3 regions of the Nocardioides salsibiostraticola genome follow, and region 3 is predicted to be linked to each of the others. Evidence: predicted binding sites of a transcription regulator. Region 3 holds the regulator's gene; each other region holds the start of a gene.
The links. Region 3 encodes LexA, which represses DNA repair genes until DNA is damaged. Its sites were predicted from a motif close to TCGAACANNTGTTCGA; they were not measured.
Positions count from the first base shown of each region.

Region 1: the regulator LexA is predicted to act here: its motif matches at 3,323-3,338, upstream of ruvC (crossover junction endodeoxyribonuclease RuvC).
Region 2: the regulator LexA is predicted to act here: its motif matches at 6,267-6,282, upstream of ACYVLV_RS00175 (DUF6504 family protein).

Region 1 is NZ_BAAGQD010000017.1:169,598-180,066, reverse strand. It holds gene secD (protein translocase subunit SecD) at 1-530, opposite strand, end outside; gene yajC (preprotein translocase subunit YajC) at 532-873, opposite strand; gene ruvB (Holliday junction branch migration DNA helicase RuvB) at 1,040-2,107, opposite strand; gene ruvA (Holliday junction branch migration protein RuvA) at 2,109-2,723, opposite strand; gene ruvC (crossover junction endodeoxyribonuclease RuvC) at 2,720-3,274, opposite strand; gene ACYVLV_RS11480 (YebC/PmpR family DNA-binding transcriptional regulator) at 3,437-4,204, opposite strand; gene pdxT (pyridoxal 5'-phosphate synthase glutaminase subunit PdxT) at 4,226-4,828, opposite strand; gene ACYVLV_RS11470 (signal peptidase I) at 4,838-6,268, opposite strand; gene ACYVLV_RS11465 (TasA family protein) at 6,268-6,960, opposite strand; gene ACYVLV_RS11460 (hypothetical protein) at 6,957-7,655, opposite strand; gene ACYVLV_RS11455 (signal peptidase I) at 7,652-8,284, opposite strand; gene ACYVLV_RS11450 (alternate-type signal peptide domain-containing protein) at 8,292-8,849, opposite strand; gene ACYVLV_RS11445 (hypothetical protein) at 9,022-9,813, shown strand; gene pdxS (pyridoxal 5'-phosphate synthase lyase subunit PdxS) at 9,847-10,469, opposite strand, start outside.
Region 2 is NZ_BAAGQD010000001.1:34,100-44,568, forward strand. It holds gene dinB (DNA polymerase IV) at 1-570, opposite strand, end outside; gene ACYVLV_RS00160 (methyltransferase domain-containing protein) at 607-1,332, opposite strand; gene ACYVLV_RS00165 (DNA polymerase III subunit alpha) at 1,361-5,269, opposite strand; gene ACYVLV_RS00170 (SAV_6107 family HEPN domain-containing protein) at 5,276-5,734, opposite strand; gene ACYVLV_RS00175 (DUF6504 family protein) at 5,734-6,180, opposite strand; gene ACYVLV_RS00180 (hypothetical protein) at 6,377-6,817, opposite strand; gene ACYVLV_RS00185 (YbaK/EbsC family protein) at 6,878-7,348, shown strand; gene ACYVLV_RS00190 (phytoene desaturase family protein) at 7,359-8,666, shown strand; gene metF (methylenetetrahydrofolate reductase [NAD(P)H]) at 8,685-9,584, opposite strand; gene ACYVLV_RS00200 (polyprenyl synthetase family protein) at 9,655-10,469, shown strand, end outside.
Region 3 is NZ_BAAGQD010000025.1:432,986-443,454, forward strand. It holds gene ACYVLV_RS14370 (alkaline phosphatase family protein) at 1-675, opposite strand, end outside; gene ACYVLV_RS14375 (alkaline phosphatase D family protein) at 675-2,378, opposite strand; gene ACYVLV_RS14380 (MXAN_6640 family putative metalloprotease) at 2,497-4,092, opposite strand; gene lexA (transcriptional repressor LexA) at 4,242-4,955, opposite strand; gene ACYVLV_RS14390 (SDR family NAD(P)-dependent oxidoreductase) at 5,151-5,993, shown strand; gene ACYVLV_RS14395 (LysM peptidoglycan-binding domain-containing protein) at 6,195-6,530, shown strand; gene ACYVLV_RS14400 (hypothetical protein) at 6,754-7,212, opposite strand; gene ACYVLV_RS14405 (DUF6318 family protein) at 7,488-8,027, shown strand; gene ACYVLV_RS14410 (PKD domain-containing protein) at 8,051-8,761, shown strand; gene nrdR (transcriptional regulator NrdR) at 9,125-9,652, shown strand; gene ACYVLV_RS14420 (vitamin B12-dependent ribonucleotide reductase) at 9,827-10,469, shown strand, end outside.

The DNA of each region.
Region 1 (10,469 bases), on a different contig from region 3:
TTGTTGCCGCTGGTCTCGGACGGGTCGGGCTCCGGGGTCGACTCGGGGTCGGGCTCCGCGGCGGGCGGGGCAGTGACTCCGGCGCCCGGGAGTTCGGGGGTGGACGGTAGTTCCTCGAGGCCGGCGGTGGGATCGTTCGGGTCGAAGGCTGGGGTGCCGCACGTGGTGAACGGCGAACACGCGACCAAGCGGAACCGGAGCTGTGCCTGGCGCTTGACGACCTCTTCGAGCTCGCCTGCCTGCGCACCCGGGATCTCCACGACAATGGAGTCGCTGCCCTGCACGGTGACCGCGGCTTCGGCAACACCGGAGCCGTTGACTCGCTGGTCGGTGATGTTGCGCGCCTCGCTGAGGCTGTCGGAGGTGGGGTTGCCGTCGGCGGTCAACTGGATCCGGGTGCCACCCTGGAGGTCGAGACCCAAGGTGGGCTTCCAGTTGCTGTCGGAGATCCCCACGAGCCCGAAGACGAAGGCCAGGCCTACGAAGAAGATGACCAGGGTGCGCCCTGGTCGATACTGCCGCTTGGCCATGTCAGTTGTCCTCCGACCGAGTGCCCGAGTCTGTTCCGGGGGTTTCGGTGTCGCTGGTGGTGTGGTTCAGGTCAGTTTCTTCGGACGCGTCGCGGCGGACGTTCCCGATCGCTCCGCGGGCCACCTTGATGACGACTCCCTCGGCGATTTCGACGAACACGTGATCATCGCCCAGCCCCGTCAGGGTCCCGTGGACCCCAGAGGTGAGGACGACGTCGTCTCCAACGGTCAACGAAGACTGCATGCTGGCAAGTTCCCGACTACGCCGTTGGGCTGGTCGCAAGATCAGCACATAGAACAGCAGGGCGACGCCAAGCAGCGGCAAGAGCTGAAGGAGCTCCACGAAAAGACCTCTCACACACGTTCGATGGGCACGGCAAGACGTACGGGCCGCCGAAATCACACAGGCAGGCCGACCGACGGGTCAGTGTAGCCGGGGGTAACGGTCGATCGCGGAATTGGTGGTCGAGCCTGTCGTGCCCGCTCTCGACGGTCGAGGCTGTCGGGCTCTAGTCCTCGAACAGCGTGGCGTCGACCCCGCTCACGGCGGGTGGGGTGAGCCCGAGGTGTTCCCAGGCACCGGGGGTTGCGATGCGACCCCGCGGCGTACGCGCCAGGAAGCCGTTGCGGACCAGGAACGGTTCGGCGACCTCCTCGACGGTCTCGCGTTCTTCGCCCACCGCCACCGCGAGGGTCGACACGCCGACCGGTCCCCCGCCGAAGCGGCGGCACAGGGCGTCCAGCACCGCGCGGTCCAGGCGATCCAGGCCCAGCCGGTCGACCTCGTAGAGGTCCAGCGCCGCGTTTGCGACGTCCTCGGTGACGATCCCGTCGGCGCGGACCTGGGCGTAGTCACGCACCCGACGCAGGAGCCGGTTCGCGATCCGCGGGGTGCCACGAGAGCGTGAGGCGATCTGCGCCGCCCCGGGTGCGGTGAGTTCGACATCCAGCAGGCCGGCGGATCGGTGCACGATGGTGTCGAGGTCGGCGGGGTCGTAGAACTCGAGTTGGCCGGTGAATCCGAACCGGTCGCGCAACGGGCTGGGCAACAGACCGGCCCTGGTCGTGGCCCCTACCAGCGTGAACGGGGGAATTTCGAGCGGGATCGCGGTCGCTCCGGGACCCTTGCCGATGATGACGTCGACGCGGAAGTCCTCCATGGCCATGTAAAGCATCTCTTCGGCCGGACGCGACATCCGGTGGATCTCGTCGACGAACAGGACATCACCCTCGTTGAGTCCGGACAGGATGGCCGCCAGGTCGCCGGCGTGGGTGATCGCCGGGCCGCTGGTCAGCCGCAGCGGCACCGCCATCTCGTGGGCGATGATCATGGCCAGAGTGGTCTTGCCCAGCCCCGGAGGACCGGAGAGCAGGACGTGGTCGGGCGCGCGCCCGCGGGCACGTGCGGCTTCGAGCACGAGCCCGAGTTGCTCGCGCACGCGGTGCTGACCGACGACCTCATCGAGGGACCGGGGTCGCAGGGCGGCCTCGACGGCGCGTTCGTCCCCCTCGGCCTCGGCCGCGGTGAGACGGCGGAAGTGTTGCTCCTCGGCGAGTTCCAGATCGTCCTCGTGCATCTCAGGCCTTGCTCAGCGTGCGAAGTGCGGCGCGCAGCAGGGCGCCGATGTCGGCGGTCCCCTGCGGGCCCGCGGTGGCACCCGGGTCATCCTCGATGCGCTCGAGGGCGCGCTCCGCGTCCTTGGTCGTCCAGCCCAACCCCACCAGGCCCTGGTGCACCTGTTCGCGCCAGGCGGGTGGGGTCGATGTTGCGGAGCCGGAGCGACCAGCCGGGACCGCGCCGATCCTGTCCTTCAGCTCGAGGATGATGCGTTGGGCACCCTTCTGCCCGATGCCCGGCACCCGGGTGAGGGTCTTGACGTCGTCGTTGGCCACGGCCCGTCGGAAGTCGTCCGGGCTGAGCACCGCCAACAGAGCCTGGGCCACCTTGGGCCCGACGCCTGAGGCAGTCTGGGCCAATTCGAAGATGTCTTTCTCGTCGTCGTCGAGGAACCCGAACAGCGTCAGGGAGTCCTCCCGGACGATCATGCTGGTCGGCAGGGTGGCGCTGTGGCCCGGGCGGAGGGTGGCCAAGGTGCCCGGGGTGCACATCAACTCCAGACCGACCCCACCCACCTCGATCACGGCGCTCGACAGGGTCACGTCAGCGACCTGTCCACGAACGAAGGCGATCATCGCAAGCTCCTCTTGTACTGGGCCGCTGGTCGGTAGGGCGCGGTCCGACCGCCCGCCGCCGCCACAGCAGCGTCGATCCGGGACTGGGCGCCGCCGCGCCAGATATGGGTGATGGCCAGGGCCAGTGCGTCTGCCGCATCGGCCGGCTTGGGGGGTGTGTCGAGGCGCAGGATCCGCGTCACCATCAGGCCGACCTGCTTCTTGTCAGCGCGACCGTTGCCGGACACGGCCGCCTTCACCTCACTAGGGGTGTGGAGCGCGATGGGCAGGCCGCGGCGTGCTGCAGCGACGAGCGCGATCCCGCTAGCCTGGGCGGTGCCCATGATGGTGCTCGAGGCGGACCGGGCGAAGACCCGTTCGACGGCCACGGCGTCAGGGGCGTATTCGTCGAGCCAGGCGTCGATGCCCTTCTCGATGGTGACCAGTCGTTGCGCCACCGGGATATCGGCGGAGGTCCGCACGACGTTGACGTCGATCAGAGTCAGCGGTCGACCGACCTCGCCGTCCACCACACCCAATCCGCATCGGGTCAGCCCCGGGTCGATGCCCAAAACGCGCATCTACACTCGCCTCCCGATCGTTGTGAGCCGGCATTTCGTCCGAACATCTGTTCGGACCAACGCTAGCCGGAGGCGACGACACCCCGGCGTGCGACACGCCGCCGGTCGGTGGCTCGGTGCGGCCCAGCCCCCTTGAGGTGCCGTCAGTTCTGGTCAGTCCTCGTCGAGGGCGGCCATCACGTCGTCGGAGACGTCGAAGTTCGCGTAGAGGTTCTGCACGTCGTCGAGGTCCTCGAGGATGTCGACGAGCCGGAACATCTTGCCGGCTGCCTCCGCGTCCAGCTCCACCTGCATGTCGGGAACGAAGGAGGGCTCCGCAGAGTCGTAGTCCATGCCGGCCGACTGCAGGGCAGTCCGCACGGCGACCAGGTCGGTGGCCTCGGAGATGACCTCGAAGGACTCACCCAGGTCGTTGACGTCATCCGCACCGGCCTCGAGGGTGGCTTCGAGGATGTCGTCCTCGGTGACGGCCTTGCCCTCCTGGTCCTTGGGGACCACGACGACACCCTTGCGGTGGAACAGGAAAGAGACCGAGCCGGGGTCGGCCAGCGAACCGCCGTTGCGGGACATGGCGGTGCGCACCTCCATCGCGGCGCGGTTCTTGTTGTCGGTCAGACACTCGATCAGCATCGCCACGCCGGCGGGGCCGTACCCCTCGTACATGATGGTCTGGTAGTCCGCGCCGCCGGTGTCCTCACCGGATCCGCGCTTGACCGCGCGGTCGATGTTGTCGTTGGGAACCGAGGACTTCTTCGCCTTCTGGATCGCGTCGTAGAGAGTCGGGTTCCCCGAGATATCTCCTCCACCCATCCGGGCGGCGACCTCGACGTTCTTGGTCAACTTGGCGAACATCTTGCCGCGCTTGGCGTCGACGACGGCCTTCTTGTGCTTGGTCGTCGCCCATTTGGAGTGGCCGGACATCTGTTCCTCTTCTACTCAGTTCTACTCAGGTGAGCGGATCAGCTGCACAAACAGTTCGTGGATGCGGGTGTCGCCACCCACCTCGGGGTGGAAGGCCGTGGCCATCACTCGCCCCTGGCGAACCGCGACGATCCTATCCGCCGCCGGTCCCTGCTCGACCCTGGCCAGCACCTCGACGTCCGGACCGACCTCCTCCACCCACGGAGCGCGGATGAAGATGGCGTGGATCGGCTCAACCAGGCCCTTCACTTCGAGTGGCCCTTCGAAGGAGTCGACCTGGCGGCCGAAGGCGTTGCGGCGCACGGTGATGTCCAGCCCCCCGAAGGTCTCCTGGTCCGACCGCCCGTCCAGCACCCGTTCGGCCAACATGATCATGCCCGCGCAGGTGCCCAGCACCGGCAGGCCGTCCTTGATCCGGGCCCGGATGGGTTCGAAAAGATCGAAGGTCCGGGCGAGGTTGGCCATCGTGGTCGACTCCCCGCCGGGGATGACGAGGCCGTCACACATCTCGAGTTCGGCAAGGCGTCGTACAGGGATCGCTTGCTGCCCCAAGGACTCGAGAGCGCTCAGATGTTCGCGGACGTCGCCCTGGAGGGCTAAGACACCAACTTGCGGAAGGACCACCGGCCTAGGTTAGCCACGGCGACGGGTGGAGTACGTAATCGTGACCGGGGCCGAGACGTTGTCCGACTCGTCTGTGGCCCTGACGGAAAGGATGTAGGTGTAAGCCGCGTCCTTCGTATGGGCGTCGTCGAACTTGCTCGGTAGTTTCCAAGCCGACTTGTCCTCGTTGAGGAGCGCCGAGCGATAGGCACAGTTGGTGCTCCACGACTCCGTGATGCCGTCGTAGCACTGAACGAGAAGCGGGATTCCGAGCAGGCTCAACTGATACCGCTGCAACTGATACTCCACCGACTTGACCCCGGACGGATCCGAGACCGTCCCGCAGGCGGGAACATCCTTGGCGAACTCCTTGTCGTTGCTCGTGCCTTCGACGAGCGGTTTGCAGGCATCCTTGACGGTGTCCTGAACGTCGTCTCGCTTGTCGTAGCTACCGGATGCGGGACCGAGGATGACAAGACTCGGGCCAGTGAGATCAACCGTATAGAGCATTCGGGGCGACTCGTTGACCCAATTCGTTCCGATGCGGGCACGCAAGGCGTAATAGGAAGCGCCAGACAATGGTGATGTGTCCGTGCAAGTCAGGGTCGGCGCAACGGCCGAACACGCGACCGTTCCGGTGCCGCCGGTCGAGGTGACGAAACGTAGGACCTGGTAGCTCGTGGCCTTCGCGGCTCCCACCGGGGTCGCGGGGCTCCATGACAACTTGACGCTGGTGCCCTGACGTTGAGTGGTAGGGGTGGCCGGGACGGAGATCTCAGCGGACGTGAAGGCATCGTCTTGCGTTCTCAGAGTTCCCTCGTCGGAGTAGAAGGCCGAGGTTGCGTTCACACCCAGTCCCGCCAACACGATGCCAGCGACGGTCGCCAGCACAGCGACAGCCGCGGCGACGGCATGGCGAGGATGACCCGACCTCTCGGCACGGTGCCCCCCGCCGGTGCGGCTCGGCCGCGCCCTGGAGGGTCGACCGGGGGATTGGGATCCCGGTCCGAACGAGAACATCAACATCATGGCGCTGAGACACGCGACACCCAACAGGCCTGCAGGACTGAGTAGGACGGTCACGACGTACCCGGCATACGGAACCGAGGCGATCTCGCGCTCGACCTGATCCACCAGGTACATCTCGTCGTCAGCCGCGCCGTTGGCGTCACCCTGAAGGATCAACGCTGCACCATCGCCGCGCAGTGTCGCGCTCACGACTCGGTGAGTGATGCGCTCCCGATTGGCGGCGACAACGCTGACGACGTCACCGACACCGATGTCGACGGCGGGAACCGTGCGGGCCAAGGCCAGAGATCCGGTCGGGATGCCCGGCCCCATCGAGCCGGAGCGGAAGATCAGGAAGGAGAATCCGAAGAAGGTGACCGCCACCGCGGCGGTAAGTGAGACCAGGCCGGCGATAGCCCCCAGCCAGAGCAGACCCTCGCGCAGGCGGGACATCATGGAACGGTGATCTGCTTGGCGTTGAACACCAAACTGGCGGTCATCGACTTGTTCTGCAGCTCATTGCCGACACTGGTGTCGAGACGAGCGACGACGCAGATGCTCTCGGATGACGCAGCGCCGGTCGGCGCAGCGAGGAGGCGCGCGGTGCTGATGATGGGCGCCGACGTACCAGTCAGCGTCTTGTTCTGCGCTTCGCTGATCGCGACGCCGTTGCAGGTCTGTGCACGGTTGCCGTCGGCTGCTGAGCCGGTCATCGCGTTTGCGGTACCGGAGTAGAAGGAGAACCGCATTCCCTCGGCCAGCGGGCCGGTGGCCGAGCCGGTGACCGAGTAGTTGAGTCGTACTGAGCCGTTGTTGGCCACGGGGAAGGCCGCCGCCATCGACTCACCCGGAACCATGCCCGTCAGGGCCAAGGCATTGAAGGTCGTCGAGCCCCCCTGGCCGACCAGCCCTCCGTTGAGGGTGATGTCCAAGGTGCCCGACGTGAAGGTACCGGTCTGCACAGTGGCCTGGTCGGTCCAGAACGCGAAGGTGCCCTGCGCACCGAACCCGAGCGCGAGGAAGGCCACCGTGCCGAGGCCCAGAAGCGCGCGGACGCGACCAGAGCCAGCGGGGCGACGAGCCGCACGCCGACGTCCCCGAGGGGACACCTTTGCGTGCGATCCAGTCGTTACCGAGCGACTCATGGTTGTTCCTCTTCTGGTTCGGTGCGGCGGCGAAGCGCCAAGAAGGCACCGGTGATGATCAGGAATAGGGCGAGGGGGATGGTCCACCAGGTCAGGGGATTGCCGGTGTCGGGCAGGATTCCGAGTAGACCACTTGGCCCTGCGGAATCGGTTGAGCCCAGCTCTCCGCTCTGACCGGGTGAGACGTTCGTCCCGGGCGTGATCGGAGCGATGGCCCGGGCGTCACTGAGCCGAACCAACAGGTCCAACTCAGAGGACAGGACCTGCGTGAAGTTGGGCGCGTCCGGCAGGAGCTCGACTCGCACCCGGACCGGCAACACGTCGCCGTGGTTGATCACGACGTTCTCCACGAGGGACGCCCGCCCGCCGGTGGTGACGGAGGTGAACGGCTTCGATCCGGCCCGTGCCGACACCTTCAGCCAATTCGTCTCGATCAAGTCGTCGAGCACGACTCGCTTGATGGCGACCTGCAGGTTGCCGGCGGTGTCGGCTTGGTTGCGCACGTAGAAGGTGGCCACGCGCACGTCGCCCGGGACCCAACGGATCGTGGTGTCGAACAACGGCTTCTTCAACGTCTCGGCGAAGGTCACGCCATCCGAGCTCAGTCCGAGACGGTCGGTCTGCGCAGACGCAGCGATCGGGTGGAGGGTCACAGCCGCGAAGACCAGAGCGACCAGAATGCTGCGGAGTTTCATCCTCGGTGACCTCGGCGCGACAAGACACGACCGAGGCCGGCCCGTCCGAACATGGCTCCGGCGTAGCCCAGGAGCAGAGCAGCAACCCCGTAGACGGCCCACTGGCGTTGCTCACCGGTGGCCCAGGTGTTGGCGTAGCCGAGCTTCGGCACGGCGTACCAGACCACGCCCCGCACCTGCACGGCTCGCACGGCTTCAGCGTCGGGAGCGTCGTTGGCGTCGCCCTTGGTGATGAACTCCCGGTCGCCGAACTCGTCGAGCCGGGTGCCGATCACGCGGTGGGTGACCACGGTGCTTTGTCCGGACTCGAGTTGGAAGGTGATGGGTTGCCCCACGGTGATCTCGTCGCTGGGCGTGGGTCGGACGACGACGAGCGTTCCGGGCGGGTACGTCGGCACCATCGATCCGGTGAGAATCGTGTAGGGCGTGGATCCGCTGAGTCGGGGAATCAGCACCCCGACCGCCAGCACTGCGACTGCAGCCAGGATGACCATCCAGGCCACCACCCGTCCCACGAACGCCCCGGCGCGCGCCGAGCTCCGGCGCGGGGTGGCCGCTGGGTCAGCGGTCATCTCGGCGTCGGGCCCGGCGGCGTGCCGCGGCATCGTAGAGAGCGGGGAGGAAGTCATGGCTGGATCAGCTGTTGACCTGAGTGGCGGTGACGGTGAAGTCGTTCAGGTCGATCTTCTTGAGCTTGGAGTCGTTGTCGACGACGGCCAGGCGTTTGAAGTCGAGCGTGATCGTCGCGTCGATGCTCGTTCCCGAGTCCGCCGGGGTGATCTCGCTGTCTTGAATCGCAGATCCGTCGGCCCGAAGGAACGTGCTTTCGAAGTCGTACGCCTCGCCAGCCATCGTTGTTCCATCGGCGTTGACGCCGCCTGTGACATCGAGAATCGCCCGCAGGTTGGTGCCCACAGCAACGATGTCGATAGTGCAGGTCTTGGTGAGGACATCACCCGGTACGATCTCTTCCGCGTCGATGACGAACAGCGCGCCGTCAGGCTTCTCCAAGTTGTTGGTGACGGTCCAATCTGCATCCAGGCAGTCTTCCGAGTCGATCTTCAGGTTGCCCGACGAGATGGTCCCGCCATCGATGCCTTCGGTGTCGTTCCAGTAGGCCAGCGAACCGGCACCACCGAGGAGGATGACCGCCGCGCCGCCAGCAGCGATCGCACCCTTGATTGAGTTCTTCATGTGACTTCTCCCGTTTGCTCACCTCCCGCACCGGTGAATCGGTGCGCATCAGGTACTACGGATTACATCGGTCGATGGTCAAGACGACTTGAGTGCAGAAGCAAGAAAGCCGCCGACAATGTTCAAGAAATGCCGAATCGACCTGGCCGAGGTGACCGGGCAGGCTGATGCCATGACCACGAACCGACGTGCGCACCTTCTGGGCACCACCGTTGTCGGCCTCGGCCTGCTGCTTGCCGCGTGTGGATCGGACCCCGACGCGACGGTGCCCGAGGGGTCGGCGACGTCGGAGTCCCCGACGACCACACCTACCGAGCCGCCGGCCGCGGACATTCCAGCCGGATCGAGCACCGACCCCGAGGCGGCGTACCGATCCTGGCTGGCCGCCCTGGAGGCGCAGGACGCCGAGGCGGCCTGCGCGCGCAACGCACCCTCCTTCACCATCGCGCTGCGCCAGGAGGCGATCCTGGTGAAGCGGGCGCGACTGGGTGACCCGTGCGTCGACTTCGTTGCCTTGTTGTGGGAGGACCCGGACCGGGAGTACGACCCGGTCGCCGTTGAGGCCACGCAGGTCACCGCCGAACGAGCGATCCTGGCGGTGGACTTCCCCGGAACCGATCAGACGGTGACGTTGACCATCCCCCGCGGTGTCGGGACGAGTTGGTACGTCGCCACCACAGAGGACCGCACCGCCGGAACCGAAGACGTCAGCCAACGATGGGTGAACGCCTGGTGCGATCTCGAGCCGGCGATGACGACCGACCAGATCGTCGATCTCATGGGCGAACCGTCAGGTGAGTACACCGTCAGTAATGGCGGTGAACCCCAGCTCTACTGGGCGCGCCGGGAGTACGACTTCCGGGTCTATCTCGATGCACAGGGCACCGTGCTCGATCTGGTCGGCGACTACGACGAACTCAGCGCCGCCGACCGCGATCTGCTGCCCTGCCCCGAACTGCGCTGAGCCCGGATCGGGCTGAGGAGTTCGCGCTGGGGACTACCAGCCGCGTTCGGAGAGGCGGTGGGGTTGCGGGATCTCGTCGACGTTGATGCCGACCATCGCCTCGCCCAGACCGCGGGAGACCTTGGCGACGACGTCGGGGTCGTCGTAGAAGGTGGTGGCCTTCACGATCGCCTCGGCGCGCTGCTCGGGGTTCCCGGACTTGAAGATGCCGGAGCCCACGAAGACGCCCTCGGCGCCGATCTGCATCATCATCGCGGCGTCCGCGGGCGTGGCGATGCCGCCGGCGGTGAACAGCACGACTGGGAGCTTGCCCGCGGCGGCGACCTCCTTGACGAGGTCGTAGGGGGCCTGCAGTTCCTTGGCCGCGACGTACAACTCGTCCTCGGCCATGCCGTGCAGGCGGTTGAGCTCGGCGCGGATGGTGCGCATGTGGGTGACGGCGTTCGAGACGTCGCCGGTGCCGGCCTCGCCCTTGGAACGGATCATCGCCGCACCCTCGGTGATGCGGCGAAGCGCCTCACCGAGGTTGGTGGCGCCACAGACGAAGGGAGCGGTGAAGTTCCACTTGTCGATGTGGTTGGCGTAGTCGGCCGGGGTCAACACCTCGGACTCGTCGATGTAGTCGACACCGAGGCTCTGCAGGATCTGCGCCTCGG
Region 2 (10,469 bases), on a different contig from region 3:
GCGGGTCTTCTCCCCGACGCCGTACAGGTCCCCCACATCGAGCGGGTGCAGGAAGGAGGTGATCTCCTCGGGTCGCACGACCACGATCCCGTCGGGCTTGGCCCGACGACTGGCCAGCTTGGCCACCGAGATCGAGGAAGCGACACCGACCGAGCAGTTGATGCCCTGCTCGTCGTGGATCACCGCCCGGATCTGTTCGGCGATCCGGATCGGGGAACCGAGTCTGCGGATGGCGCCGCGAACATCGAGAAACGCCTCGTCGAGCGAGATCGCCTCCACCAGGGGCGTGACCCGACGGAAGTTCTCCATCACCGCCACCGAAACGGTCGAGAAGGTGTCGTAGTCAGGTGAGAGCACCACCGCCTGGGGACACAGCCGTCGTGCCCGAGCCCCCGGCATCGCCGAGCGAACGCCGTACTGACGGGCGAGGTAGTTGGCCGACAACACCACACCTCGGTGACCACCGCCCACGATGACCGGGACGTCTTGCAACTCGGGCCGGTTGCGCACCATCACCGAGGCGTAGAAGGCATCCATGTCCACGTGCAGGATCGGGGTGGGCACACTCATCGGGCCACCCCCACGCCGCTGGTCCAGCGGGGTGCGTTAGGTCGCGAGCAGGTGCAACTGCATCGCGAGGGGGAGGTACTCCTCGCGCTCTGCTGCGACCCGTTCGAGTTCGACCAGCGCGGCCGTCGCACCGGGCTCGAGGTCCAGCAGGGAGCCGGGGACGAGGTCGGCGAAGATCCGGATCCCGTGGGTCGAGGTGACCTCGAAACCGGCGTCGGTGAGCAGAGACGTCGTCTCCGCAGCGGTGAACCGGCGACCGGCCCGGCCCTGCGGCGCGGTCTCGTCGAGCAACGCCAACGCTGCGGTGAAGTGTCCGGCCATGGCGCGGGCGATGACCGCCGCGTGCCGTTGGGCGACCAGAAGGCTGAGCACCCCGCCGGGGCGGAGCACCTCGCGGATCCGAACCAGGGCCGCCGCCGGGTCGTCGACGACCTCGAGCACGCCGTGGCACAACACGAGGTCGGCCGGACCGACCAGGTTGGGCAGCCCGTCGATGTCGCCCTGGACGCCGGTGACCTGGACCCCGAGCTCACGGGCGCGGCGATCGAGGGAGGCCAACGCGTCAGGACTGGGATCGACCACCGTGACCGAGTGACCGAGCTGAGCCACTCTGACCGCGAATCCTCCGGTGCCACCCCCGATGTCGAGCACCCGGGCGGGTGCCTGATCGTGCTGACCGGTTGACAATGCTTCGAGCACCGGTCGCAACCCGTCCCACACAACAGCGGTCCGGGCGGCACCTCGTCTCTCACTGGCCGACATGGTTTCCACCCTAGTCCCATCTCTCCCCTCATCCGGCACTCCCCGGGCTGCGGTGCCACAGAGCACGTGAGACCTGTTTGGTGGGTTCCCCGGCGGGCCCGATATCGGAGTAGGGCGACATCTTGGAGCCGTTGGAGTGCACCAGCACCCGTCGCTGGGCGGGTTCCTCACCCAGGCGGGGAGGCACGATCGCCAGTTGCTCGTGCACCGCCTCGATCCCGTGGTGCTGCCAATGCGCGTGCAACGCCGAGAGTTCCCAACAGCCGGTGGCTCGTAGCGAGACCCCCCGGTGGCCGGTTCGCCGCAGAACACCTCGGACCACCAGCAGCCAGGAGTGGAAGACCGTTGTGGCGTACGAGCCCTGGGCGTCCTCGAAGAACGTCGCGTCGACCGGTCCGGTGGAGTCGTCGAGGGTCAGGAACACCACCCGGCGGCCCGACCGGATCGGTGGGGTCTGGGTGGCGACCTTGACGCCGGCGACCAGGATCTCCGAGTGGCTGCGGCGACTCAGCAGCTCGGCGCTGCGGGTGATGCCGAGCTCGTCGAGGAAGGGGGCGTAGGCATCGAGGACGTGTCGGCTGACGTCGAGTCCGAGGATCTCCAGCTCGGCGGCCGTGGACTCCGCCGCCGTCATCTCCGGGAGCCCGGAGACCTCACCCTCCCGCGGTCCGTCACCGAGATCGAGGGAGAGCTGCACCGAGGTGACCTCACTCGCGGCCGGGGTGGCGCGACTCTGTGCGGCCGCCTTCGCCCAGACCCCGGCCTCGGCCAGCGGGTGTCGCTCCGGACCCCCATCTGAGTGCTGATGCTCCTCTCGGGATCGGGAGTCCGTGCTGTTGCGTAGCGCCGCCTCCCGCACCTGTGCCGCCTGCACCGCCCGTGCGCGAGCCGGCGCCGACCCTCGCAGTCCGCGTGAGGAGCCGCGGCCACGCGCCTGCCGAGCCATCGATCTGGACTGTCGGTCCAGTTCTGCCACCTGGAGCAACAGGTCGCGGCGCGTCACCCGACCACGACGGCGTACCCCGTCGTCGGCTCCCGCCGAGGAGGGCGTGGATCCGGTCCCGTAGGTGGCGTCGAAGCCACCGGCCAGCACCAGTCGCTCCATGATCGGCCGGGAGACCCCTGTCCGGTGCCACAGATCGGTCAGCGAGGTGAAGGGTCGGGCCGCCACGATCCGGTCGACCTCGGCCTCGCTGATCCCCTTGACCTCGGAGAGGGAGAGTCGGATTCCGTAGAACCGCGAGCGGAGCTCGCCTGGTTCTACGGAACCGGATGAGCGGGCGCGAAGCGCCTCCGTGTTCTTCGGGGGGATTCCGGGGGGCGGAGCCCCCCGGAGAGGTTCCACCGAGTAGGTCTTCTCGGAGGCGTTGACGTCCAGGCCCAGCACGGTGATGCCGAGGTGCCGGGCGTCGTCGAGGATCAGTCGTTTGGGATACATCCCCGGGTCGTGGGTGAGGATCCCGGACAGGAAGTGGGCCGGCCAGTGGGTCTTGAGCCAGGCCGATTGGTAGGTGGGCAGCGCGAACGCCGCGGCGTGGGCCTTGCAGAAACCGAACGAGGCGAACGCCTCGATCACCGACCAGATCTTCTCCACCACCGGCAACGGGTAGCCCCGCCCCAGAGCCCGAGGGTGGAACCAGATCCGCACATCACTCATGCCTTCGGGGCTCCCCAGGGCCCGGCGCTTCTCGTCCGCCTCGGCGTACCCGACGCCGGTGAGTTGAGCGATCAGCTCGATGACCTGTTCGTGGAAGACGACCACCCCGTTGGTGTCGGCCAGGATCGGTCGCAGATCGGGGTGGAAGTAGACCGGCTTCTTCCACCCCTGTTTGGCTTCCAGATAGGGGGTGATCATGTCGCTCTTGACCGGGCCGGGCCGGAACAGCGAGATGTCGGCGATGATCTGGCCGAAGGTCTCGATCCCGGACTTGCCGACCAGTTCGCGTTGGCCCGGTGACTCGATCTGGAAGATCCCCAGGGTCTTGGCCGAACTGATCAGGTCATAGGTCGGCTGATCGTCGAAGGGCACCTGGACCTCGTCGTCCAGATCGATCTCGACGCCGTCGGTGCGTCGAATCTCGGCCAGGGCATGGGCCATCGAGGACTGCATCCGGATCCCGAGGACGTCGAGTTTGAGCAGACCCAACTCCTCCACGTCGTCCTTGTCGAACTGGCTCATCGGAAAACCCGCGAAACTGGCCTCGACCGGGGTGCGGTCGAGCAGGGTCGCATCGGAGAGCAACACCCCGCAGGGGTGCATCGCGATATGGCGAGGCAACCCGTCGAGGCGTTCGACCAGACCGAACATCAGGTCGAGTCGTTCCTCGGCCAGGCCGGCGGCCCGCAACTCGGGAAGATCCCGCAGGGCGGCCCGGGCGTCACGGGCCCGGATGTGGGGAAACATCTTCGCGATCGTGTCGATCTCCGCCGGCGGCATCCCCAACGCCGCCCCGACATCACGCACCGCGTGCCGGACGCGATAGGTGTCCATCATCGAGACGCACACGCATCGTTCCCCGCCGTAGGTGTCGAGGATCGCCTCATAGACCTCCAGCCGTCGCGCCGACTCCACGTCGATGTCGATGTCGGGAAGAGCGCGTCGAAGTGGTGAGAGGAAACGCTCCATCAGCAGGCCGTGGCGGATGGGATCCACCCCCGAGATCCCGAGGAGGTAGTTGACCAGGCTGCCGGCGCCGGATCCCCGAGCGGCAGAACGCACCCCCATCTGCTTGATCAGATCGGTGACGTCGCCGACGGTGAGGAAGTACGACGCGTAGCCGAGTCCCCGGATCAACTCCAGCTCGTCGTCGAGTCGCTTCCAGATCCGTTGTCGGGGGGCCGATCCGTACCGATGGCCGATCGCCCCCTCGCAGCGAGCGCGCAAGGACCCGTCTGCGTCGCCGCCTCCGAATTCTGGGAAGTGCACCTCCCCCATGCCCAGGTCACGACGCGGATCCAACGCGCACCGGTCGGCGACCGCGCGGGTCGCCGCCAACAGTGACCGGGCAGGGTCGCCACCGGACCTGCCCTGGAACCCACCGGCCCGGCAGATCTCCTCGGCGATCTCGTACATCTGCTTGCCCGACTTCAAGAAGCCCTCGGCGTTGACCCGGTCCAGATGCCGCCGATCCAGGGCCACCAGCCGTCGTGCCGCATCGAGCACGTCCACGGTGACCGCGTCGCTGCGGTCGGCGTAGCGGACCGCGTTGGTCAACACGACGCCGAGTCCGGCCCGGTCGGCGATCCTCGAGAGTCGCGCCGCGTGGGCGGTGGTGCCCGGGCCCCACCCCTGACCGGTCGCCCCCAACCGGTGGGAGACCACCTCCACCACCAGATGGGAGCGTGGCACCACCTCCTGCCACCCCCGCAGCGCGGCCGCCGCGAGGTCGTCACGACGACGGGTCACCGCAGGACCCAATCCGGAGTCGCTGCCCAGGAGAACCATCAGGTTGCTGCTCGCCAGGAGCTCACGGACCTCGTCGGTCGCCGTCTCGAGGTCGAGCACCGGAGTCCCCCGGTCCCCCGCCAACTGGACCGCCGAGATCAACCGACACACCGCAGCCCACCCTGCCCGGCCACCCCCTGGCCCGTCGGCCGACGCCAGGAACCGTGCCCGTGGCAGTCCGCCCTGCTCGACGGGCTGATCGCGGTAGGCGCCGCCTCGGACGGGGTTCCTCGTGGGGCTTCTGCTCGGGTTCTGCCCCGATGCCCACCCCACCGGTCGGTAGGCGAGGCTCACCCCCAGGACCGGGTTGATCCCGGCCTGCGAACAGGCCTTGGCGAACTTGACCGCACCGTAGGTGCCGTCCCGATCGGTCAGCGCGAGGGTGTCCATCTCCTGCTCGACGGCTCGTTCGACCAGGACGTGAGGGTGCGAGGCGCCGTACTGCAGGGAGTAGCCGGAGGCGACGTGAAGGTGGACGAACGGGTCGGACACTCAGCATCAACTCACGTGTCGGACGAGGCGCACCTGTGCGGGTGCGTGCGGAACCAGTCCGAGCATCTGCTCCACGACTCCGAGGAACCGGTCGGCGTCACGCACCAGGTCATCGGCGTCACGCTCGGTGACCACCCGGATCGATCCCGCCTCCGCCGCGGCCCGCTTCGCCGCACCGGCCGCGAAGAACCGGGCCCATTCGGCGAGTTCGGGAGCCACCTCGCTCAACAGCACCCAGGCGTTCTTCTGAGGGCGTCGTCGGGCCGGCGCCGGCTGCGCCCTCGCCGCGAGCAATGCTGCTGCCGCCCGCAGCGCGGCGACATGGGCGCAGGCGTAACGGGTCGGGATGTCGGGGGTAGCCATCGCCTCGCTCAGTGACTCCGCCGACCGGAGCAGATAGGAATGCGTGGTCGCGGGAAGGGCGTAGGGATTGGCCTGTTCCACCGGCCGGGTCGAAAGCGTCATCAGTCCACACACCCGACCAGTCGCCAGGACGCATCGGACCAGCTGAAGGAGAGGTCGAAGACGCCGCTGGAGCCGGGCACCGTCCCCATGGCACGCGAGGCCTCCACCCGCCACATCTCGCACTCCTCGAGGAGCTCCCCCATCGAACGGGGCTGGGTGGGGAGTTGGGTGGGTCCTCCCGTGGGGCCGGTCTCGGCACCGACCAGTTCCCCAACCAGTTCCCCGACCAGTTCACTGCGGGTCGCTCGTGCGTCCGCACCCAGCCACCACGGTCCGGTCTCGACCCACTGGGCCACCACCGTGCGCACCTTCCACAGCCTCCCGCGCCAGAGGAACTGCTCGGGGCCCTCCTGACCGCCTTGACCGTCCTGACCGTTCAGTCCGTCGGGCCCGGAGTTGCTCACCCAACCTCGGCGCACCTCCACCGGATCGTCGTAGCGTCGCATCGCCTTCTCCTCTCGAACCGCCCCCGAGAACAGAGCTCAGGGATGAAGGCTCGGCGGTGCAGATCGAGATCGCCTCACCGAGTCGTTCGAACGCGTGTTCGAACATCTGCAAGGTACACCCGCCCACCGACATCCCGTCAAGGACAGATCACCCAGGCTGTGGAGGACCGGGCCGATGGCCCTGCGCGAGTCGCCCTCAGGCGTCGATGGCGATGGTCGACCCGCGCAGGAAAGCGCTGGTGTCCCGGTGGAACAGCAGGGCCAGGATGACGAACTCGAGCAGGATCGAGGCGGCCGAGATCACCACGAAGACCACCGGAGGGTCCGTGCGGAGTCCGGCGACGGTCGCCAACAGGACCGCCAGCACGATCGACACCAACGAGTAGCGCGCCCAGGGGTGGGCGGTGCGCAGGAAGGGCACCAGCACCAGGATCAGCCCGGCGGTGACCAAGAACAACACCAGGGCCACCGGCACGAAGGCGGGCGGCTTGATCGCGCTGTCGATCGGGTGCCCGACCGACCAGGAGGCGATCAGATCGTCCCGGAAGACCACGACCAGCGCTGCGGTCACGGCTCCGACGAGAACCAACGCGCGCAGGCCCCAGATCGCACGGAGCACCGAATCCGGCAACTTCACTGTCTGGTTCTCCCTCGCACTGTGGACTCGTCGTGACCGACTTCCCCTATGGTCCCATCCATGGCAACCGAGCATCCTTCGATCAGTCGCTTCCGAGATGAGCATCTCCGCCGCGGTGGTGTCGGCGAGGTCGTCATCCTGCCCGACTCGGTCCACACGGCCGCACTGGCTGCCCAGGCCCTGGGCTGTGAGGTGGGGGCGATCGCGAACAGCCTGCTCTTCGACGCCGAGGGTGCTCCTGTGTTGATCCTCACCTCCGGTGCCCACCGGGTCGACACCGCGAAGGCCTCGCAGGCGATCGGCGTACCCCGGTTGTCGCGGGCGAAGCCCGACTTCGTCAAACAGCACACCGGACAGGCGATCGGCGGAGTCTCCCCCATCGCCCATCCCTCGCCGGTGCCCACCTACCTGGACTCCTGGCTCGAGCGGTACGACGTGCTGTGGGCCGCCGCCGGCCATCCCGCAGCTGTGTTCTCCACGACGTACGCCGAAATCGTGGCCATGACCGGCGCGGTGACCATCGACGTCTAGGGTCAGCGGCATGGCGAAGGTGGTGGTGATCGGCGGCGGGCTCGCCGGGATGGCGAGTGCCGCACGATTGGCCAAACTCGGCCACGAGGTGACTCTCCTGGAGTCGGGTCGGGTGCTGGGCGGAGCCATGGCACCGGTCACCCAGGACGGGTTCACCTGGCAGGGCGGCCCCACCTCGCTGATCGTTCCCGCCGTGATGCGCGATCTCTTCCGCAAGTCCGGGCGGCCCCTGGAGGCCGAACTCAAGGCGGAGTTGAAGCCGCTGGAGGTCCTGCGCGAACACCGCTTCGAGGACAAGACCTCGGTCCGCCTCCCCGGCGGGTCGGTGGTCGCCCAGGTCGCCGCCTTCGATGAGCTCGGGCCCGGGCTCGGCAAGATCTGGGCGGGGTACGTCGACTCGTTCAACGAGGTCTGGGAGACCCTGCGCCGGCACTACTTCGAGGTCCCCACCGCCGCCGCGGACCGCCCACGTGAGGTCGCTGCGCTGCTGAGCAGTCGGGAGACCCTGCACAAGCGGTTGCGTCGTCAGTTCCGCGACGAACGCCTCGCCGTGGTCGCCGGGCACCCGTTCGTCGCCCAGGGCCACGACCTGCGCAACGTGCCCGCCTGGATGGGGTTGGAGGCCTATCTCGAGCAGTGCTTCGGCGGCTGGGAGGTCCCGGGCGGCATGGGCGAACTCACCGCAGCCCTGGAGCGACGGCTGGCGACCCGCAAGGTCACCGTGCTGCTCGAGAACCAGGCGCGCGACATCGTGGTGCGCGGTGGACGAGGGGTCGCGGTCAGCACCGCGGTCGGCGAGGTGGCCGCGGACCACATCGTGTGCGCCATCGACCCTCGACGGCTACCCGCGTTGGCGTCGTACGTCGCCGCCTCGATGCCGGCCATCCCCCCGGTGATCGCTCACCTCGGGCTCGACGGCGACGTCCCCGATCTGCCGCACGAGGTGGTCCTGCACAGCGACCCGATGCTCATCGTCCGGACCGGTGGCGTCGCGCCCGAGGGCCAGCACGCCTGGACGGTGCACGGCCGCGGCAAACTGGCGGAGGACGTGCTGCGGGCACTCGCCCGACACGGCATCGACGTGCGCGAGAACATCGTCTCCCGCATCGACCTCAGTCCCCGCGAACTCGTCGAGGGGTGGGGTGGGTCTCCCATGGGAGTGATGTGGCAGGGCCGGGCCACGGTGCGCCACCGCCTCGGGCCGACCACGCCCATCCCCGGCGTGTACGCCGCTGGGGCCCACTCCACACCTGGGTCCGGCGTACACCTCGTCGGGCTCTCCGCCGCCTTGGTGGCGCAGTCGATCGGTGCGGCCTGACTCAGACGGTGATCTGATTCAGACGGTGGCCTGCAGGCCTGCGTAGATCTCTCGCGTCGCCTTGGAGCGGTTCAACGTGTAGAAGTGCAGGCCGGGCGCGCCCCGCTCGAGCAGGGTGTCGCACAACTCGGTCGCGATCGCGATGCCCTCGGCGCGAACCGCCGCCGGGTCGTCGGCCAGCGGCTCGATCCGGGCGGTCACCTCCGCGGGGATCTCGCGACCGGACAACTCCACCATCTTGCGCATGGAGTTCACGTTCAGGATGGGCATGATGCCCGGGATGATCGGGAAGTCGACGCCGATGGCCTGGCACCGTTCCACCAGGGCGAAGTAGTCATTGGCCCGCAGCACCATCTCGGTGACCGCGAAGTCCGCGCCAGCGTCGTACTTCGCCTTCATCGCGGCAGTGTCGGCGTCCAGGTCCGAGGCGTCGCGGTGCCCCTCGGGGAAGGCCGCGACCCCCACCGCCAGGTCGCTGCTCCTGCGGATGAAGGCCACCAGATCCGAGGCGTACTCGACGCCACCGGGGGTGCTGGTCCACGCGGTCCCCGGACCGGCCGGCGGATCCCCGCGCAGGGCGAGCACGTTCTGGACCCCCGCGTCGGACAACTCCCGCAGGATCCCCCCGATCTCGTCGGTCGTGTGGCCCACGCAGGTCAGGTGCGCCATCGGCACCAGGGTCGTCTCCCGGGCGATACGCCCGGTGATCGCCACCGTGCGGTCGCGGGTCGCCCCGCCGGCACCGTAGGTGACCGACACGAAGGTCGGGGACAGCGGCTCGAGCTCGCCGATGGACCTCCACAGGATCCGCTCGCCCTCGTCGTCCTTGGGCGGGAAGAACTCGAAGGAGAAGGATCGTTCACCGGCTCGGATGAGTTCGCCGATGCGGCGGCTCGCCGGCTGCTGGTCCTGAGTCATGCCCCAAGTCTATGAGGGGAGCGTCGGCCCGGCCCGATGTGTCTTACGTACGGCTACTAGTCTCGCAAACGTGAGCGTCTCTGGTGCCCCCGATCAACCGCCCGTCGATCCAGTTGACGGGTCAGACGTCCGGCCCTCTGATGGGCCCGCGGATGGGCCCTGGGACGGAACCGCCTTCCGGGCCGAGATCCAAACGACCCTGGATGCGTTCCTCGACGACCAGGCTGCTCGCCTGGCTCCCCTGGGCCCCGACGCCGAACGGCTCGTGCGGTCCGCTCGCGAAGCGGTGCGTGGGGGCAAGCGATTCCGGGCTGCGTTCTGCTGGTGGGGCTACCACGCGGCGGCCCCCGCCACGCCGGACCCGTCCGCGCTGGTGCGGGCCTGTGCGGCGCTGGAGTTGCTGCACGCGAGCGCGTTGGTCCACGACGACTACATGGACGCCTCCGACACCCGTCGTGGTCGGCCGGCCACGCACCGCGCCTTCGAGGCCGAGCACCGTCGAGACGGTTGGCGTGGGGATCCCGAGCAGTACGGCGCCGCCGCGGCGATCCTGCTCGGAGACCTGCTCCTCGGCTGGGCCGAGGAGATGCTGCGCCGGTGCGGGCTTCCCTGGGAGCGGGTCGGACCGGCACTGGAGGTTTTCGACGACTGTCGCACCGAGGTGATCGCCGGGCAGTTCCTCGATGTCTCGGTGCAGGCCCGGGGTCGGGCGGATGTCGACGCCGCGATGACGGTGCTGCGCTACAAGTCCGCCAAGTACTCCATCGAACGACCCCTGCAGATCGGCGCCGCCCTGGCCGGTGGTGGCCCGGACGTCCTGGCGCGGCTGAGTTCCTTCGGGCTCCCGGTCGGCGAGGCCTTCCAACTGCGCGACGACCTTCTCGG
Region 3 (10,469 bases):
GTCGCTGTGGCCGACTCGGTCGACGTCTCCGAGGTTGATGAACATCAGATGGGGGTCGAACTCGTCCATCATGTCGAACACCGCCGACATGGTCGCCTCGTCCGGAGCATGCCCCGAGACGGGGATGATCGGGAACGGTTCCCACCGGTGGGTGGCCCGTTCCCCGAAGACTCCGTAGAGGTACTCCTTGCTGAGCACCGTCCCGGTCCGGTAGCCCTTGCGGTTGAGTCGCTCGAGGATCGTGTCGACCTTGATGTCGCTGGGTCGATCCATGGTGCGGATGTCGCCGAGGGCTCGGTCGTAGATCGAGTTCGCCGGCACGCCGGTCTTGTCCGGTCGCTTGCCGGTCATCATCATCACGTGGTTCGGGATGGTCTCCATGATGGGCATGGAGGACGCCTTCGGGTGGTGCAGTCCGCCCTCGCGCAGAGCGCGCAGGTTCGGCATCAGGCCACTGTCGATCTCCCCGGGCAGGCAGCCGTCCACGACCAGGACGTAGGCCCGCTTCCGGGCGCCACGCAGCCTGCTCCTGGCGGCGGCCGCGGGCGTGGCCCGGCTGGCCACCGCGGTGGAGAAGACCAAGCCCGCGCCGGCGCTCTTCAGAAGCGTGCGGCGCCCGGTGCCGAGGTCGATCTCGGAGCGCTCGAAGGCATCCGAGGGGAGGTGGTCGCACATCAGCGCACCGGTCCGTTCTGTCGGACGACCCGGGAGGTCCCGCTGGCGGTCGCGTAGGAGGTTTCGTGGGTCAGGGAGGACCGTCGGTCGGCACGATCGCCGATGATGAACCAGTCCATCTGGGCCCGTTTGGGGGTGACATCGAGGATCGAGAAACCGTGGTCGTCGAAGTTGAGGTACTTCACGTGCCGGTTGTTGGCCTTGACCGCGTTCTCCACGGCCACACTGCCGGTACGCCGGGGGACGCCCAGGATGTCCTTGAGGTTGTTCGAGGTGACCGATGAGCAGACGAACTCCACGCCCGCGGTCTCACCCTGGGCCGGATACGTCGCGTTGTCGTAGGGCAGGTCACAGGCCCAGCCGGAGTGGATGTCGCCGGTGACGAAGACGACGTCCTTCACCTGATGGTCGCGGATGTAGTCGAACACCTCGCGTCGGTCATCGGTGTAGCCGTCCCACTGGTCCACGTTGTAGGGCTGACCGTCATCGGGCAACAGGCCGACCACGTCGTTGACCGGGCCGATGAGGTCCTTGGGAAGCGCCCCGAAGGTGACCGGCGAGATCATCACCGGATTGCCGATGATCTTCCACTGCACCCGTTTGCGGTTGATCGACGTCTTCAGCCAATTCATCTGGGCCCGTCCGGTGATGGTGCGTTCCGGATCGCTGACCGCGGGAGAGCCGAGTGAGGCCTGTTCGCTGCGATTGGTGCGTAGGTCCAGCATGCTGAGTTCGGCCAGCCGCCCGAACCTCAGACGTCGGTAGAGGCGGGCGCCGTCGCCGAGCCTGGCGGTGGCGTTCATCCGCACCGGCATCCATTCGTCGTACGCCCTGTGGGAGCGAGCCCTGCGCGCCGCGTAGTCGCCCTCGTCGGGCTGATGGTTCTCAGCACCGGTGGCGTGGGCGTCGTTGGTGATCTCGTGGTCGTCCCAGGTGACGATGAAGGCATAGCGGGCGTGCAGTCGCTGGAGGTCCGGGTCCTGTTTGTACTGCGCATGACGCTGCCGATAGTCGGACAGGGCGACCATCTCGCGCGGTGGCCGGTGCCGCCGGATGTCGATGTCGCCCTGGCCGTAGCCGTACTCGCCCGGGGCGTACTCGTAGAGGTAGTCGCCGAGGTGCACGATGGCTTGCAGGTCATCGCGGGCCGCAAGGTGACGGTAGGCGCTGAAGTGACCGGCTTGAAGGTTGGCGCACGACACGATGCCCAGACGCAGGTTGGACGGAAGCGACTGCCGGGAGGGGGCGGTCTGCAGACGCCCGGTGCGCGAGAACACCCCGCGGTAGCGGAACCGGTAGAAGTATTCGGTGTCGGGCCGAAGGCGACGCACGTCCACCTTGACCGTGTGATCGCGACTCGCGCGCGTCGTGAAGGATCCTGAACGAACCACAGAGCGGAACCGACGATCCGGGGAGACTTGCCAAGCCACGGTCGCCTCAGGTCCCTTGCCAGAGCCCGGCTGGGCGAACCGGTTCGGGGTCACCCGCGTCCAGATGATGACGCTCTTGGGGAGGGGGTCCCCGGAGGCGACGCCGTGCTTGAAGAAGCGTCGCCCCGTCGCGGCATCGGCCCGTTCGCCGGACGTGGCGGCGGCGACGCCGACAGCAGTGGCGCCGGTGGCCAGAACAGTACGACGGTCGACGCCCCGGTGGACAGCGTCCGAAGGCCGGGGCTCGGAAGGGGCGGGAGATGGAGTGGTCACGCTCTATAGAACGATGAGATCAGGGTGGAGTGACGGGGTCACGCCGGTTGAACGCGAGCGTTCATCTCGTCGTCACCTGTAGGTCGCGTGCGGGGAGCCCGACACCCAGGCGGCTGGCTCAGCGTTGAACGGCGTACGCGCGCACCTTCTGTTTGAGGAAGTCGTCGCGGGACTGACCCTGGCAGGAGTACTGCGTCCTGCTGTTGCAGTCATAGCGAAGCGAGGCGTTGGCCAGCGTGACCTCCACCCACTTGACCTTCGATCGGGAGAACTTCACCTGTTTGAAGCCGTTGCCACGCTGGTCGAGGCGGACGATCTTGGTGCCGAGGTGACCGGACTTCTTGCGGATCCGGATCAGGGCCACCGACCCCTTGACCCGATCGGCCATGTTCACGGTGACGTTGAGCTTCCAGTTGCTGGCTCGCAGGTTCTTGGCCGGCCTGATGCGGAAGGTCGCGGTCGTCAGGTGGTCGAGATACTTCGAGAACACCGGGGTACGTCGCTTGCCCGCGCGCAGGAAGGTCTTGCCATCCAGTTTGGAGTGCGGGTAGTTGTTCGCACGAGCCTCGTCGTAGTAGTAGGCCGGTTTGCGGTTCGCTGCGCCGTACTTCGCCTGCCACTCCCCGAGGGAGGAACCCCGTGCCTTCAGCACCTCGTCGACCGCCTGGACTGAGTACTTGTCCGGTGCGCCGGTCGAGCTGTCGGCCTGCTTCCACATGTCGAGGATCAGATTCGGCATCGTGCCCGTGCGAGCCCGGTAGCGCTCGGTCAGCAACCGGAAGAACGACCAGGTGCCGTAGGGGTAGTAGCCGTCGAAGGAGTCCAGGGGTTGTTGGGGTCGAGTCATCGCGCTGTCACGCAGGAACTGCACGCTGTCGTTGACGTTGTCGAACAACTCGTCCTCGGCCCAGGTGGCGGTGGCTTCGAGGAACCACGGGTCCTCCGCGACGTCGTAGCCGAACTGGACGGCGTGGAAGTACTCGTGGGCCGCGGTGACCTGGAGATTCTCCAGGGGAGTGTTGCTCGGGAACTCCGCGGCGGAGTAGTTGTTGTCGAGCACGCAGTAGGCCCAGGTGTCGTAGGGCTTGGCGTTGAGGGTCGCGGTGGGCTCGTCGCTGGTGCAGTAGCCGTACAGCCCGCGTCGGCCGATGTCGGCGAGGTAGATGTCGGTGCGAGCATCACCGCCGCGGGTGCCGTCCGCCTTGGGCGCGCGGTAGCCGGCCTCGACGTAGGTCCGGTGGACCGTCGAGACCGTGGCCAGCGCGGTCTCGACGTAGTCGGGCACGGTGTTGTTGTTGGTGTCGGTCGAAGCGACCGCGTGGCTTCCGCTGGTCGTGTAGTGCACGCACACGTCCTCGGAGCACTCGGGAGGCGCCTCCGGGACGTCGTACCCGTTGCCGAAACCGTCTGAGCTTCCGTCTGTAGGCCGGGCCAGCAGGCTGCTGGCCTGCCGCTGACTCTGGGGATCCAGGTCCTCCTGGGACAGCGCGAGTTCGCGTAAAGCGATCGTGCCCTCGACCCGGAAGGTATCGGGCAGGGCTCGGCGCAGCAGCCCGGACACGGCGTTCGGCTCGAGGATCGCGGTGGCTTCCTCGAGGGCGGTCTGGGCCGTCTGTGCCTCGGTTGCTTCGAGGGGTTCGGGCGTGCCCTCGTCGGCAACGCCAGGAGCCAGGGGCGCGGCAAGGAGGACCGCGATCGCGACGAACGCGACCATTGGGGTGCGCGACAGCGCGGTGCGGGGAAGGTGAAGCAACGGGACTCCGTCAGATTGCGGGCGGGGTGCCTTTTCACACTACGCGTCGGACCTGTGGAACCGAAGGCGCCGGACCCCGCGCCGCGCGGGTGTTCTGTCGGTGTGGGGGCCTACAGGCTGCGGAGTACGGCGGTGACCTTGCCCAGGATCGTGGCGTGGGTGCCGTCGATCGGGTCGAAGGCGGTGTTGTGCGGCATCAGCCAGACCTGGCCGTCCTTCTTCTGGAAGGTCTTGACGGTGGCTTCCCCGTCGATCATGGCGGCCACGATGTCGCCGTTGTTCGCCGTGGGCTGCTGGCGGATCACGACGTAGTCGCCGTCGCAGATGGCTGCGTCGATCATCGACTCACCACTGACCTCGAGCAGGAACAGTTGGCCGTCGCCGACCAGCTGGGCGGGAAGCGGGAAGACGTCCTCGATCCGTTCTTCGGCCAGGATCGGCCCACCGGCGGCGATCCGACCGACCACCGGCACCATTTTGGCGGCAGGGTGGGCGTCGCCGACCCCCGTCTCGTCGTAGGACGACTCGTCGGCCGAACCGAGGGACCGACGCGCCGCCATCACCTCGGGCAGGAAGACCTCCAGGGCGCGAGGACGGTTCGGGTCGCGCCTGAGGAAGCCCTTCTCCTCGAGCACCTTGAGCTGGTGAGCGACACTGCTGGTGCTGGTCAGGCCGACGGCGCCGCCGATCTCCCGCATGCTGGGTGGGTAGCCCCGGCTCTCGATGCTGTCCTTGATGTGGGCGAGGACCCGCAACTGGCGCGGGGTCAAGCCCGTGGCGTCGGGAGGTCCGTCGGGGAGTTCGGTGACGGTCTTCTTGGCCATGGGGGCGCCTTCCGGTGAGGTATGACGACCGAGTCTCGCCGGGGCGGTGCCGGTAAGGGTCGGTCAAAGATCGGTCAAAGTGATCTGAGAGCAACCTAGACCGATCCACGGCGTTGTTCAAACACCTGTTCGAACCGCGTGTCGCGGTTCGTTCACCCCCGCCGCGAGACGGTGAGCGGTGCCAGACTCCGATCTATGAAGACTCCCTCCGTACTGACGCGTTCCACGACGAAGCCCGACCCGGCGAGCTGTGTCGTCACCGGCGGCGCTCGGGGGATCGGGCGTGGGATCGCCGAGAAGATGATCGCTCGCGGCCATCGGGTCGTGATCACCGACATCGACGGCGACGGTGCGGCGGCAACTGCGCTCGCCATCGGCGCGGTGGCTGGGATCGCTCAGGACGTGCGTGACCCGGAGTCCCACAGTGCTGTCGCCGCGGTCGCCGCCGAACACGGCCGACTCACTGCGTGGTTCAACAACGCCGGGGTCGGTTGGGACGGAGCGCTGATCGAACTCAGCGAGGAGCAGGTCCGGGGCCTGGTCGAGATCAACGTCCTGGGCGTCATGTGGGGCACACGGGCCGCGGTAGCGGCTATGTCGGCACACGGTGGCCGGAGCGACATCGTGATGACCGCTTCGCTGTCGGGACTGGGCCCGGTGCCCGGGCTGTCGACGTACGCCGCGACCAAGGCAGCGGTGGTGTCGCTGGCCATGTCGGTCGATCTCGAGACGCCCCGCTCGATCCGGGTTCACGCGTTGTGTCCCGACGGGGTGGCCACTCCGATGGTGGAGGAGATGAAGCAGGACGGTCTAGCTGCTCGGTTGGTCAACTCCGGTGGTGGGTTGCTCAGCATCGACGAGATCTCCGACAAGGCGGTCGCACTGGTCGGATCTCGTCGCGTCATCCGGACCGTGCCCACGTGGCGCGGTGCAGCCATGCGCGCCACGTCCTTGACTCCCTCGCTGGCCGGCGGCGCCTTGAAGGTGTTCGCAGCGCAGGGGAAGGGTGCGATCAAGAGGGGCTCGGCACGATCGTGAACTGAGGTCGTTAGAACAAATGTTCGGCTGAGGGGTTGCATTCGTTCGAACACCTGATCTAGTCTCGCTCATGTGTTCGATCGAACGTCTGATCGATTCACCGCCAACGAGGTTCGGATCGGGATTGATCGGCCGGACTGTCGGTGGCGGCGATTAGACATCGGGGAACACAGAGACGCACCCCTTCCCCAGGAGTTCACGATGACCACAGCCACCTCGTTCCCAGTCCGCCCCGCTAGTGCGCGGGCGACGATGCCCGCCTACCGACTGACGCGTCGCGGTCGTTGGGCCGTCCTGATGGTGGCTCTCGTGGGGGCGCTGGTGCTCGGGGTGCTGCTCTCCTCGGTCTCCGCAGCCAACGAAACGCCGGAGTCCACCCAGGTCGTGGTCGTCGACGCGGGGGACACCCTGTGGGCGATCGCCTCTGAGCACGCCGAAATAGGCGGCGTACGCGACATGATCTTTCACCTGCAGGACCTCAACGGCCTCGACAGCAGCCGTCTCTACGCCGGCCAGCGACTTCGCGTGCCTGCCTGAGGCAGCCAACCCACATACTTCGCCAGCCTCTTCGACCCAGGCTGGCGGGCCGGGGAAGACAGGGGGCGAAGCCGTCGCGCACGGCTTCGCCCCCTGCGGCATTTCAGGTAGAGGACTCTCGGCGTGCGGGGCTCGAGGCAGGTTTCGGCGACGTCAAGGTAGCCGCCCTCGACACCACCTGGTCGGGCTGAAGTTCGTCCGACAACTGTCCGACCGCTGAGGGTCAACCCAAAGCGCGGTGCTCGCCGGTCGGCGGGTCGGAATCGTGCTCCGGAGGTGGCCACTCGCTGCGGGTCGCGCCGGATGGGCCTGCATGACGCGGGGGGACGGTCGGCTGGGTGGACGCGGTGATGGCGCTGAGCGGGTCGGCCTCGGGGGCGCTGGGGGCGCGGAGGTCGTCAGGGGGAGGGCTGGTGATGCCCAGAGCGCGCGAGAGTTGGGCGATGAGCATCAGTCCGACGAACAGGCACGCCACAGCTCCGATGGAGGCGAGCGCGAGGAGCCACCACGCGCTCGACCGGCCGGCACGCGCCTGCGTGCCGAAGTCGATGGCGGCGAAAACCAGATATCCCCACGCCACCACCGCCAGCGTCACGCCGCCCGCGAGGGCGAGCAGGACGGGACGAAACTTCTGTTGAGGCCTCGCCCCTCGGCGAGAACCTGCGCGTTTCCCATGGGCCACGGCACCATTGTGGCTGATGGGGTGAGCAATCTCGGCCAATCGGTCCGGTTGTCTCGCCCCCAGCCGCGTGGGTGAACGATCGACAACCACCTGTGACCCCGGATGCACCTCCACCGAGGTGGCGGAGGTGGCCTGGGTGTCACCTGGGGCAGGGGAGGCGCGCAGAACTTATCCACAGGTCTCGGATCGGGCCTGTTGCTCTGCCGCCTGAGCGGTTAGATTCGGCTCGTCGCCGCGCGGTTCCGAGGCGATGAGTTCTCGGAAAGGACCACCAGATGAGTCGTATGCGTCGCTCCGTGATCGCTGCTGCCCTGACGGGACTCGTGCTGACCGGGTGCTCGGGAAGCGGCGAACCCGAGGTGGAGTCCACCTTCACGCCGTCGCCGACGGCTTCTTCGTCCTCCGCTGCGCCCACCGCCGAGCCGACCGAGCCCGCGTTGGGGCCGGAGGAGACGGTGCGGGCCTGGGTGGAGGCCAGGAACACGGCTCTGCTGAGCGGTGATGTCTCGAAGGTCACCGCGCTTAGCGATGCCGGATGTGAGCCCTGCGCCGCGTCGATTCAAGCCATTGCCGATATCTATGCGGCGGGCGGGTCTATCGAGAGCGATGGGTGGAAGATCGTCTCCAGTCGTGTTGGGGCCAAGTCGGTAGATCGAGCCGAGATTCGTGTCGGATTGGTCTACTCACCCGGGGTTACCGTCACAGAGGAGGGGGCCCCGCCCGTCCGGTTCGAGGAGTCCAAGCGCATTGCAACCTTTCGCTTGACCAATGGCCAAGGGGCTTGGGTGGTCTCCTTCTTGGGGTTCCTCTCGTGAGGCGACTTTGTACGGTACTTCTCTTGGTCGTCGGAGCGATTTTCCTCGCCCCTCCGACGGCCTTTGCCGGATGCGGCTACGACGAGCAAACGACCTATTTCGAGGGCTTCGCTCAAGTCGAACTGGTGTGGACCTGCAGTGGAGACAAAGGCGCTGCCGAGACGGCATCGAATGTCGGCAACCCTGAGCCTCCACGAGAATCCGATCTAGACACGGTCTGCGTTCGCGAGGCGATCGAGCAGGGACTCGACATCTTCGACTTCTGCGACATCCCACCCGAGGAGGTCGACGTCGCGGACGTGACGCCGGATCTGGTGGCTGCCGCGATGCGACGGGTGCCCGTTCCCGGCGCCGAGGTCGTGGTGCAACCGCCCGGAGGCACGACGCTGGTCAACTTCGAGACGAACTTCTACACCGATACCCAACCGTTCACCCACCAGCTCTCGCTGCTGGGTCAGCGGGTCGAGTTGCGGCTGACTCCGGCGACGTACACCTGGCGCTTCGGGGATGGCGCGGTGCAGCAGGGGCCGAGCCCCGGGTCGGCGTACCCCGACCTGGACGTGACCCACGTCTACACCAGCAGGCAGGAGGCTCGGCCGAGCGTCGACACGACCTGGACGGCGACGTACCGACTCAACGGCGGTCCCAGCCGCCCGGTGCCCGGAGACCTGACGGTCGCTGGGGCCCCGGTGAGCCTCGAGGTGATCACCGCTCGACCCCGACTCGTGGGCTGAGACCTTTCGGGGCTCGTTTCGACGGTCGAGAACCCGATTCGGAGCGTCCCGAAGTCGTTCGAACCCGCCTTTCGCGACTCGCGTTGTCGGCCGTTCGGCGCACGGACCACGGCTGACCTGCGGTTTCGCGACAGCTGTGAGCCGCGTCGCATTTTGGTCCTCGACCCCCCTTGCGGTGGGTCCGACAAGCAGCGTACGGTTACCACAACATCTAGTAGTTACACCGATGTAGTTATCCACATCTAGTTCACAAGCCGGATGGGGAAGCCCCACAGGTTGCTGGTTGTTATCCACAGGTAAGACCGTCTTTATCCACAGCCCGGCGCGCCACAACCGGGATTCGCGACCGAGAGGAGCCCCGTCGTGCACTGTCCCTTCTGCCGGAACACCGACACTCGGGTGCTCGACTCACGCGTCGCCGACGACGGATGGGCCATTCGCCGCCGCCGCGCCTGCCCCGCCGATTCCGGCGGTTGCGGAAAGCGCTTCACCACGGTGGAGCAGATGCAACTGATGGTCGCGAAGCGCTCTCACACGACCGAGCTCTTCGACCGACGCAAGGCCGTGGCCGGCGTACGCAAGGCCTGCAAGGGCCGACCGGTCAGCGAGGACCAGCTCGCAGTTCTCGGTCAGCGCGTCGAGGACACGCTGCGACAGGCAGGGTCTGCTGAGATCCAGGCCCACGAGATCGGGCTGGCCATCCTGAGCCCCCTGCGCGAGTTGGACGAAGTCGCCTACCTGCGCTTCGCCAGCGTCTACCGCGCCTTCGAGTCCGCGGAGGACTTCGAGGCCGAGATCGCCGTGCTGCGCGCCGAGCGCACCCTGGCCGCCACCGCGGATGAGCCGTCGGCTCCCGAGTTGGTCGACGCCACCTCAGCCAATACCGGCTGACCACAGACCGCCCGGCAGGTAGTGGGGAAGCTGCCTGCCGGGCGCACCAATTGAAACCCAACGCATCGAGTCCGACCCCCCAATGCAGCAACGCAACACGGACTGTCGGTGCACCTCGCAACACTCACGAACGAACACCAGCGCCCGCATCAGGACACCCGAGGAGATCTGCCCATGACCGAGACGGTCAACCACGCTGACACCACCCACGACTCCGGCCAGAACTCCACCTTGAATCTGGAGCGGGTCTTCAGCACCGAGGGCGTTCACCCCTACGACGAACTCACCTGGGAGCGTCGCGACGTCGTCCAGACCAACTGGAAGACCGGCGAGTCCGTCTTCGAGCAGCGCGGGGTCGAGTTCCCGGCCACCTGGTCGCTGAACGCCTCCACGATCGTCACGACGAAGTACTTCCGCGGCGCCGTCGGCACCGCCGTGCGCGAGACCAGCCTCAAGCAGCTCATCGACCGGGTCGTGAAGACCTACCGCAAGGGCGGCGAGGACCACGGCTACTTCACCTCCGCCGCCCAGGCCGAGCTGTTCGAGGAAGAGCTGACCTGGCTGCTGGTCAACCAGTACTTCTCCTTCAACTCCCCGGTGTGGTTCAACGTCGGCACCCAGTCGCCGCAGCAGGTTTCGGCGTGCTTCATCCTCTCGGTCGACGACTCGATGGACTCGATCCTGAACTGGTACAAGGAAGAGGGCTTCATCTTCAAGGGCGGCTCCGGTGCCGGTCTGAACCTCTCCCGTATCCGTTCCTCCAAGGAACTGCTCTCCTCCGGTGGCACCGCCTCGGGCCCTGTGTCCTTCATGCGCG